4 regions of the Pseudomonas sp. S2_C11 genome follow, and region 2 is predicted to be linked to each of the others. Evidence: predicted binding sites of a transcription regulator. Region 2 holds the regulator's gene; each other region holds the start of a gene.
The links. Region 2 encodes FliA, which starts transcription of late flagellar genes. Its sites were predicted from a motif close to CTAAAGTTTNNNNNNNNNNNGCCGNTAA; they were not measured.

Region 1 (2,202 bases), 3.0 Mb from region 2:
GCGGGCCGGCTCGACCTCTTCGCCTTGACCGAGATCGGCGGTGAAAGTCACCACTTCACAGTTATAAGTATCCTGCAGCCACTTGAGGATCACCGAAGTGTCCAGGCCGCCGGAATACGCCAGAACGACCTTGTTTACGTCCGCCATGCCATCACTCCACGGGGTTCTACGGAAAGCCGGGGAGTCTACCGCTCAAACGCGATAATTTACAGAGGCGCGACAGCTTAAGACGACAAAGCGACAGAATCTGTCGAGAGCGCGACGATGACCGGCGAGTCAGGAAGTCGCTGCGGCGGTGGCTGGCGTACTCGCTTGCGGCGCTGGCGCAGGGGCTGTGGTCGGTGCCACACGTGACAGTTTCACATTGACCCGGCGATTCTTCGCACGATTGGCTTTGCTGGTGTTCGGCACGATCGGATACTGCTCGCCGTGGAAACGCACGGTGATCTGCGATTCCTGAATGCCGTTGGCCTTGAAGAAATCGACTACCGCCAGCGCGCGGCGGCGCGACAATTCGCGGTTGGTCAGACGATTGCCGCTGTTGTCGGAATGGCCGTCGAGGTCAATGTGGTTCACCGTCGGGTCGGCCTTCATGTATTCGAGCATCACTTGCAGCTTGGCCTTGGCAGCCGGGTCCAGCTCAACGCCTTCGCCGGGAAAGCCTATCTGCGATTGCTTGATCTGGTCGAAATTCTGCGGCAGCAATTTCGCCACGCAGCCTTGGTAGTCGTTGAACGCCTTGCTGAATTTCACCGGCAACAAACGCACTTCCGACACCCGGCCATCGCCAGACGCACGGCGAACTACCGGGCTACGGCCGTCCAGCAGACCGCTGATCAGCCCACCGGCCTGGGATTGCGAGCTGTTGAACAACACATTGCCACTGCCCAGCCGTACCGAGCCCAGATTGATATCGCCTCGCCCCGGCTGCCACGGTGCAGCGGCAGCGAGCAACGTCGCCGAGCCGCCACCAAGCATGGCGTTGTAGGCATTCAGGCGAAAGATCGCCTGCTCACCGGCCTTGCGCACGAATTCGCCCGAGCCGAAATCAGTGATCGGTTGCGTCAGGCGGCATTCGAACTTGTCGCCGGCGACCGTCCACTCAATGTTCTCCAGACGCGTCTGGTAAGTCAGCGCCATCGCGGGAAGGCTGGCAAACACACTGAGCAGGGCTAAATAACGCTGGCGCACGGGAGGCTCCATTGGCTTGTGAAACACAAACACCGATTCACACAATGTTTACGGCATACCTTCGGGATATCGGACGCTTGTGGCAAAACTTGATAGCGGGTGCCTGCAAGAGTCTTTTCCGGTAGCATTCGCCTCAGTTTGACCCGCCTGGAATCCCCTCATGTCCGACCGCCTGACCCTGCTGCGTCCCGACGACTGGCACATTCATCTTCGCGATGGTGCCGTGTTGACCAATACCGTTGCCGATGTGGCCCGCACCTTCGGGCGCGCGATCATCATGCCGAACCTGGTACCGCCGGTGCGCAACGCCGCTGAAGCCGACGGCTATCGTCAGCGCATTCTCGCTGCCCGCCCGGCCGGCAGTCAGTTCGAGCCGTTGATGGTGCTGTACCTCACCGACCGCACCCAACCGGAAGAAATTCGTCAGGCCAAGGCCAGCGGTTTCGTCTACGCCGCCAAGCTTTACCCGGCCGGCGCGACCACCAATTCCGATTCCGGCGTGACCAGCATCGACAAGATCTTCCCGGCGCTGGAAGCCATGGCCGAAGTCGGCATGCCGCTGTTGATCCACGGTGAAGTCACCCGTGGCGACGTCGATGTATTCGACCGCGAAAAGATTTTCATCGACGAGCACATGCGCCGCGTGGTCGAGCGTTTCCCGACGCTGAAAGTGGTGTTCGAGCACATCACCACCGGTGACGCCGTGCAATTCGTCAACGAGGCTTCGGCCAACGTCGGCGCGACCATCACCGCGCACCACCTGTTGTACAACCGTAACCACATGCTGGTGGGCGGGATTCGGCCACACTTCTATTGCTTGCCGATCCTCAAGCGCAACACCCATCAGGAAGCCTTGCTCGATGCCGCCACCAGCGGCAGCGCCAAGTTCTTCCTCGGCACCGACTCGGCGCCCCACGCCCAGCACGCCAAGGAAGCCGCCTGCGGTTGCGCCGGTTGCTACACCGCCTACGCCGCCATCGAGATGTATGCCGAAGCGTTTGAACAGCGTAA
Region 2 (2,202 bases):
GCAAAGGTGGCGTCGGCAAGACTAACGTGTCAGTGAACTTGTCGCTGGCGCTGGCAGAGCTTGGCCGTCGGGTCATGCTGCTGGACGCCGACCTGGGCCTGGCGAACGTCGACGTTCTGCTGGGGCTGACACCCAAGCGCACACTGGCCGACGTTATCGAAGGCCGTTGCGAACTGCGCGACGTGCTGTTGCAAGGCCCGGGCGGGATTCGCATCGTGCCGGCGGCCTCCGGCACGCAGAGCATGGTGCACCTGAGCCCGGCGCAACATGCCGGCCTGATCCAGGCGTTCAGCGACATCGGCGACAATCTCGACGTGCTGGTGATCGACACCGCTGCGGGTATTGGTGACTCGGTAGTCAGTTTCGTTCGTGCCGCGCAAGAGGTGTTGCTGGTGGTCTGCGACGAGCCGACTTCGATCACCGACGCTTACGCGCTGATCAAGTTGCTCAACCGCGACTACGGCATGAACCGCTTCCGCGTGCTGGCCAACATGGCGCAGAGCCCGCAAGAAGGGCGCAACCTGTTCGCCAAGTTGACCAAGGTCACGGATCGCTTCCTCGACGTCGCCCTACAATACGTCGGCGCCGTGCCATACGACGAAAGCGTGCGCAAGGCAGTGCAGAAGCAGCGCGCCGTCTACGAAGCCTTTCCCCGTTCCAAGTGCGCACTGGCCTTCAAAGCCATCGCCCAGAAGGTCGATACCTGGCCGCTGCCCGCCAACCCGCGCGGGCATCTGGAATTTTTCGTCGAGCGTCTCGTGCAGCAAACCGCAGGGCCTGTGATATGACCGCCAGTGGCATGAATCTTTACAAAAAGTCGGCGCGTGACGCGCAATACGAATTGATCGAGCGTTACGCGCCACTGGTCAAGCGCATTGCCTATCACTTGCTGGCGCGCCTGCCGGCCAGCGTGCAGGTCGAAGACCTGATCCAGGCCGGGATGATCGGTTTGCTGGAAGTCTCGACCAAATACGACGCCAGCAAAGGCGCCAGTTTCGAAACGTACGCGGGCATTCGAATCCGCGGCGCGATGCTCGATGAAGTGCGCAAAGGGGATTGGGCACCACGCTCGGTTCACCGTAATACCAGGATGGTCAGCGACGCGATTCGCTCGATTGAAGCTAAAACCGGCCGTGACGCTAAAGATCACGAGGTTGCGGCCGAACTCCAATTGAGTCTCGACGATTACTACGGGATTCTGAATGACACCTTGGGCAGTCGCCTGTTCAGTTTCGACGACCTCTTGCAGGACGGCGAACACGAAGGGCTGCACGAGGATGGCGCCAGTGCTCATATGGAGCCGTCACGCGATCTGGAAGATGAACGCTTTCAGGCGGCGCTGGCGGACGCGATTGCCAATTTGCCGGAGCGTGAGCGACTGGTGTTGGCGCTGTACTACGACGAAGAGCTGAACCTCAAGGAAATCGGTGAAGTCCTTGGCGTCAGTGAATCGCGGGTCAGCCAGTTACACAGCCAGTGCGCGGCCCGTCTGCGGGGGCGTTTGGGGGAGTGGCGAGCGCGCTGAAGGCAGTGTGGGGACACTGCGAAACGAGGCTGGTGCGGTGATAAGCGGCGCCGGTCTCGATCCGTTGTGCTCCAGACAAACTTTAAGTGCTGCGCCGATTGATTGAAGTGGCGCGTCCAGGTGCTGGGCGCGTTTAAGACTGCTTGGAGGTCGAATTGAACAAAGACATGAAAATCCTCATCGTTGATGACTTCTCAACGATGCGGCGGATCATCAAGAACCTGCTGCGCGATCTTGGGTTCACCAACACCGTCGAGGCCGACGATGGCACCACTGCCATTCCGGTGCTCAACAGCGGCAGCATCGACTTTCTGGTAACGGACTGGAACATGCCGGGCATGACCGGTATCGACCTGCTGCGTCACGTGCGCGCCGATGAGAAACTCAAGCACCTCCCGGTGTTGATGGTGACTGCTGAAGCCAAGCGCGAGCAGATCATCGAGGCCGCTCAGGCCGGTGTGAACGGTTACGTAGTCAAACCTTTCACGGCTCAAGCGTTGAAAGACAAAATCGAGAAGATTTTCGAACGCATCGGCTGATGAATGCGCGGGGGAGCTATGGAGCATAACGAATCATCACAGGGCGATTTCGAATCGACCCTGAAAAAACACGCGGTCGAACTGGTCGAGAGCCTTGAAAAAGGCAAGTTCGGCGACGCGGTGCAACTGATCCATGAG
Region 3 (2,202 bases), 1.9 Mb from region 2:
TCACCCGCGCGGCGGAAGAATTGTCGATCACCCAGAGCGCGGTCAGTCGGCACATGCGCACCCTTGAAGAACACTTCGCCTGCCGGCTGTTTCATCGCAGCGGGCGCAACCTGCAACTGACCGAATCGGCGCGGCTGCTGCTACCCGGAATCCGCGAAGGCTTCGCCGCCCTCGAGCGCGCCTGCAATACCTTGCGCGCCGAGGACGACATCCTGCGCATGAAAGCGCCATCGACCCTGACCATGCGTTGGCTGCTGGCGCGGTTGAGTCGCTTCCGCCATTTGCAGCCGGGCAATGAGGTGCAACTGACCAGCGCGTGGATGGACATTGATTCGGTGGACTTCAACAACGAACCGTTCGATTGCGCGGTGTTGCTCAGTGACGGGCATTTCCCACCGGACTGGGAAGCGAGCCTGCTGTTTCCCGAGGAATTGATTCCGGTCGGCGCGCCGAACCTGCTCAATGACCAACCTTGGGATGTAGCGCGTCTTGCGACCGCCGAACTGCTGCACCCGACCCCGGATCGCCGCGATTGGCGCAGTTGGCTGGAGCGCATGGGCCTGTCCGATCAGGTCTCGCTCAAGGGCGGACAAGTGTTCGATACGCTGGAGCTGGGCATGATCGCCGCGGCGCGCGGCTATGGCGTTTCGATGGGTGATCTGTTGATGGTTGCCGAAGATGTTGCGCAAGGGCGCTTGAGCCTGCCGTGGCCGACCGCCGTCGCCAGTGGCCTGAATTATTACCTGGTGTGGCCGAAACCGCGTCCGGGAGGTGAACGTTTGCGCCGCCTCAGCGATTTTCTCCAAGGCGAAGTCCGCGCCATGCAATTGCCGGCGGTAGAGCGCTTGAGCTGAAACGTTCGAGCCGGCACAATGCCACTACTGCGCCATACCCACGCAATCCGCTCAAGTATTCGGTTTTACCGCCGACTACGAGCATGTGGAACCGTCGTGCCGGTTCCGCGTTACACCCCACTATTAGAATATTTTCCGGGCAATTACCGCGATCAAGGAGGATTCGGTGGCTCGGCCAGGAGCTGTTCATGTCTCAACCTCGTGCTCGGATCGCCTCGCAGCTGGGTCTTGCCCTTGCTGTGATACTGGCGATAGTCATCAGCGGCAGTACGGTGTTCGCCTTGCGTTCGCTGGATTCCGCCAACCTCGCCACCCGTGAAGAGCATCTGGCCAGTGAGGCCCGGCTGCTGGCCGATCAACTGAGTACCTTCCACGGTACGCTGCGCGAAAGCACCTTGCGCCTGAGCGGTCTGTTCGAAAAACGCTTCGGCAGTGGCCTGAGTGTGCACCCTGATCAGCCAGTGACCGTGGCCGGCGTGCAGACCCCGGGTCTGCATCTGGGCAACGAAGTGCTGAACAACAACTTCAAGGAAGTTGACGAGTTCAAGCAGATGACCGCCGGTGTGGCCACGGTATTCGTGCGCAGCGGCGAAGACTTCATTCGCGTCAGCACCAACGTCAGCAAGCAGGACGGCACCCGTGCCATCGGCACCGTGCTCGATCATGCCAACCCGGCCTACGCGAAGTTGATGGCGGGGCAGAGTTATGTCGGTCGCTCGCTGCTGTTCGAGCGCTACTACATGTCGCAGTACACACCGGTGCGCGATGCGGGCGGCAAGATCATCGCCGTGTTGTACGTAGGTTTCGATTACACCGACGCGCAGAACGCGCAGTTCGCCAATCTCAAGCGCTTCCGCATTGGCAAGACCGGCTCGCTGGCCCTGCTCGACGAGCAGAACAAATGGCTGGTGCCGATTGCCGGCGTCGAAAACCTGGATCAAGCCGCCCCGACCATCAACAACCTGGTGAAAACCCCGGGCAAGGGTGAGTTCTGGAGCGACAAGGGCGAGGACTTCTACAGCATCGCCGTGCCGTTTGAAGGTGGTCCGTGGTCGGTGGTGGCGAGCATGCCGAAAGCCGAGATCCGCGCGGTGACCTGGAGCGTCGGTACGCAACTGGCGATCGGCAGCCTGCTGGCGATGTTGCTTGCGGTCGGTTCCGTGGTCTGGCTGCTGCGCAGCAAACTCGCGCCGTTGGGCGATCTGGTGCGTCAGGCTGAGGCCTTGGGTGCTGGTGATCTGAGCGTGCGTCTGAACGTATCGAGCCACGATGAAATCGGGCAGCTGTCCCGCGCGTTCAACCAGATGAGCCAGGCGCTGTCGACCATGGTCGAGCACATCCGCCGCGC
Region 4 (2,202 bases), 1.6 Mb from region 2:
ACGCTGGTTGCTTTGCTGCATCGAGGAGACCGCTTCACCGGTGCCGTTCTGGATGCCGGCAACCATTTTCTCGATTTCCTGGGTCGACTGCGCGGTGCGATGGGCCAAGGCTCGCACTTCATCAGCCACCACGGCAAAGCCACGGCCAGCCTCGCCGGCACGCGCGGCTTCAATCGCAGCGTTGAGCGCCAGCAAGTTGGTCTGCTCGGCGATGGCACGAATCACGTCCAGCACCTTGCCGATGTCACGGCCCTGCGCGGCGAGGCCTTCGATCATCTGCGCAGTGTTCTGCACGTCGTGGGTCATGGTCTGGATCGCGTCGACGGTTTTCACCACTTGATCGCGACCTTCACGGGCGGCGTGGGTCGACTGGTTCGAGGCTTCGGAGGTCGAGACGGCGTTGCGCGCCACTTCTTCCACCGCAGCGGTCATTTCGTTGACAGCAGTGGCGGCCTGTTCAATTTCGTTGTTCTGTTGTTGCAGGCCGCGCGAAGCCTCTTCTGTAACAGCGCTGAGTTCTTCGGCAGCGGCGCCCAGTTGCGTGGCGGAACCGGCGATCTGCTCGATGGTTTTGCGCAGGTTGGTCTGCATCGCCGCCAAGGCTTCAAGCAAGCGCGCCGGTTCGTCCTTGCCGTCGACTTCGATGGCTTTACTGAGGTCACCGCCAGCAATGGTTTGCGCAGCGAGCACGGCGCGGTTGAGCGGCGTGACGATACTGCGGGTCAGCAACCAGGCGAGCAACACGGTGGCCAGCGCCGCAATCACGGCGACGATGATGATCCCGGTGATGGCGCTGTCATAGTTTTCACCGGCCTTAATGGCCGCCGCTCTGGCCCCGGCGGTATTCATGCCGATCAGCTTGTTGAGCTGCTCGCCCATCTGATCGGTGCCTTCCTTGATGCGCGTGTTGATCAACGCGCGCATCGCTTCCAGATCGCCTTTGCGCGACAGCTCAATCATCTGATTCTGCGCTTGCAGGTAATTATCGAGCGTCGTCGAAAACGTCTGGAAGACCGCGCGCTCTTCAGGGCCTGCCGGCAACGCAGCGTAGCTGGCCTGCGCTTTGCGCACCTTGTCGACGAGCACCGCGATGCGGGTTTCTGCCTCTTGCAGGCTGGCCGGTTCGCGATTGACCAGCACACGGAACGAGAGAATGCGCATGCGCAGGACGTTTTCCGTGACCACGCTGAGGTGGGTCACGCTTGGCAATTGGTTGGTGTCCATGTCGACCGACGCCTGACGAATGACCGTCATGCGGCTGACCGCGAACACGCCGAGGACAATCACCAACAAGGCGATAAAGGCAAAACCGAGGAAAGCACGTGGCGCGATATTCAGGTTACGCAGGGACATGGTCGGACTCTCGAAAGAAAGAAACTACGAGCGTCCATGCCGTGAGCACTGGCCCATAGCGGGCGACAGTCCGGCGGCACTGAATTGTGGTTTTGTGTGCGCCTGACCGTTGTATCGGCCAGGCTTGAGGAAGGTTTCGGGTCTGCGGTAAATATTTTTCAGGACGTGGCAACAATCAAAAACTGCTCCGCTGCCCTTGGTAGGAGCTGTCGAGTGCAACGAGGCTGCGATCTTTTGATCCTGCTTTTAAAAGTCAAAAGATCGCAGCCTCGTTGCACTCGACAGCTCCTACATAGGCAAGCCGATCAGCGTTGGGCGGCGAGTTGCCAGACCCGAGCAATATCGGTGGCGCGTTCACGCAGCAGGCGCGGAGCTTCGGCGCAGGCTTGTTCGAGCGTCATCGGTCCGCTGGTCACGGCGAAAGCGGCGTCGATGCCGTGTTGATAGAGCTCCTGATAGCCCTCGCCCAAGGTCCCGGCAATCACGATCACCGGCACAGCGTGTCGTTTGGCAACTCGCGCAACACCGAACGGCGTTTTGCCGCGAAGGGTTTGCGCATCGAAGCGGCCTTCTCCGGTAATCACCAGATCCGCACCCTTGACCGCGTCAGCGAGCCCGACCAGTTCCGCTACCACCTCGACGCCCGCCTGAAACTGCGCACCGAGAAAAGCCTTGGCGGCAAACCCCAGACCACCCGCCGCGCCGCTGCCCGGTTCATCGCGCACGTCCCTGCCCAATGCTTGCGCGCAAAGCTCGGCGAAGTGCCCCAGCGCCTGATCGAGCTGCTCAACCTGCGCAGGCGATGCGCCTTTCTGCGGGCCGAAAATGGCCGAGGCGCCGTGAGGGCCG

Region 1: AB4N48_RS03495 (flagellar protein MotY) is a predicted target of FliA. The motif match lies at 1,258-1,285, and genes of this name have one in related genera.
Region 3: AB4N48_RS25320 (methyl-accepting chemotaxis protein) is a predicted target of FliA. The motif match lies at 905-932, and genes of this name have one in related genera.
Region 4: AB4N48_RS09795 (methyl-accepting chemotaxis protein) is a predicted target of FliA. The motif match lies at 1,465-1,492, and genes of this name have one in related genera.

What each region holds. Positions count from the first base shown of each region.
Region 1 is NZ_CP162765.1:733,524-735,725, reverse strand. It holds gene AB4N48_RS03500 (argininosuccinate synthase) at 1-147, opposite strand, end outside; gene AB4N48_RS03495 (flagellar protein MotY) at 277-1,191, opposite strand; gene pyrC (dihydroorotase) at 1,352-2,202, shown strand, end outside.
Region 2 is NZ_CP162765.1:3,693,786-3,695,987, reverse strand. It holds gene fleN (flagellar synthesis regulator FleN) at 1-788, shown strand, start outside; gene fliA (RNA polymerase sigma factor FliA) at 785-1,525, shown strand; gene AB4N48_RS16695 (chemotaxis response regulator CheY) at 1,693-2,064, shown strand; gene AB4N48_RS16690 (protein phosphatase CheZ) at 2,083-2,202, shown strand, end outside.
Region 3 is NZ_CP162765.1:5,640,124-5,642,325, forward strand. It holds gene AB4N48_RS25315 (LysR substrate-binding domain-containing protein) at 1-854, shown strand, start outside; gene AB4N48_RS25320 (methyl-accepting chemotaxis protein) at 1,043-2,202, shown strand, end outside.
Region 4 is NZ_CP162765.1:2,131,327-2,133,528, reverse strand. It holds gene AB4N48_RS09795 (methyl-accepting chemotaxis protein) at 1-1,353, opposite strand, end outside; gene AB4N48_RS09790 (glycerate kinase) at 1,659-2,202, opposite strand, start outside.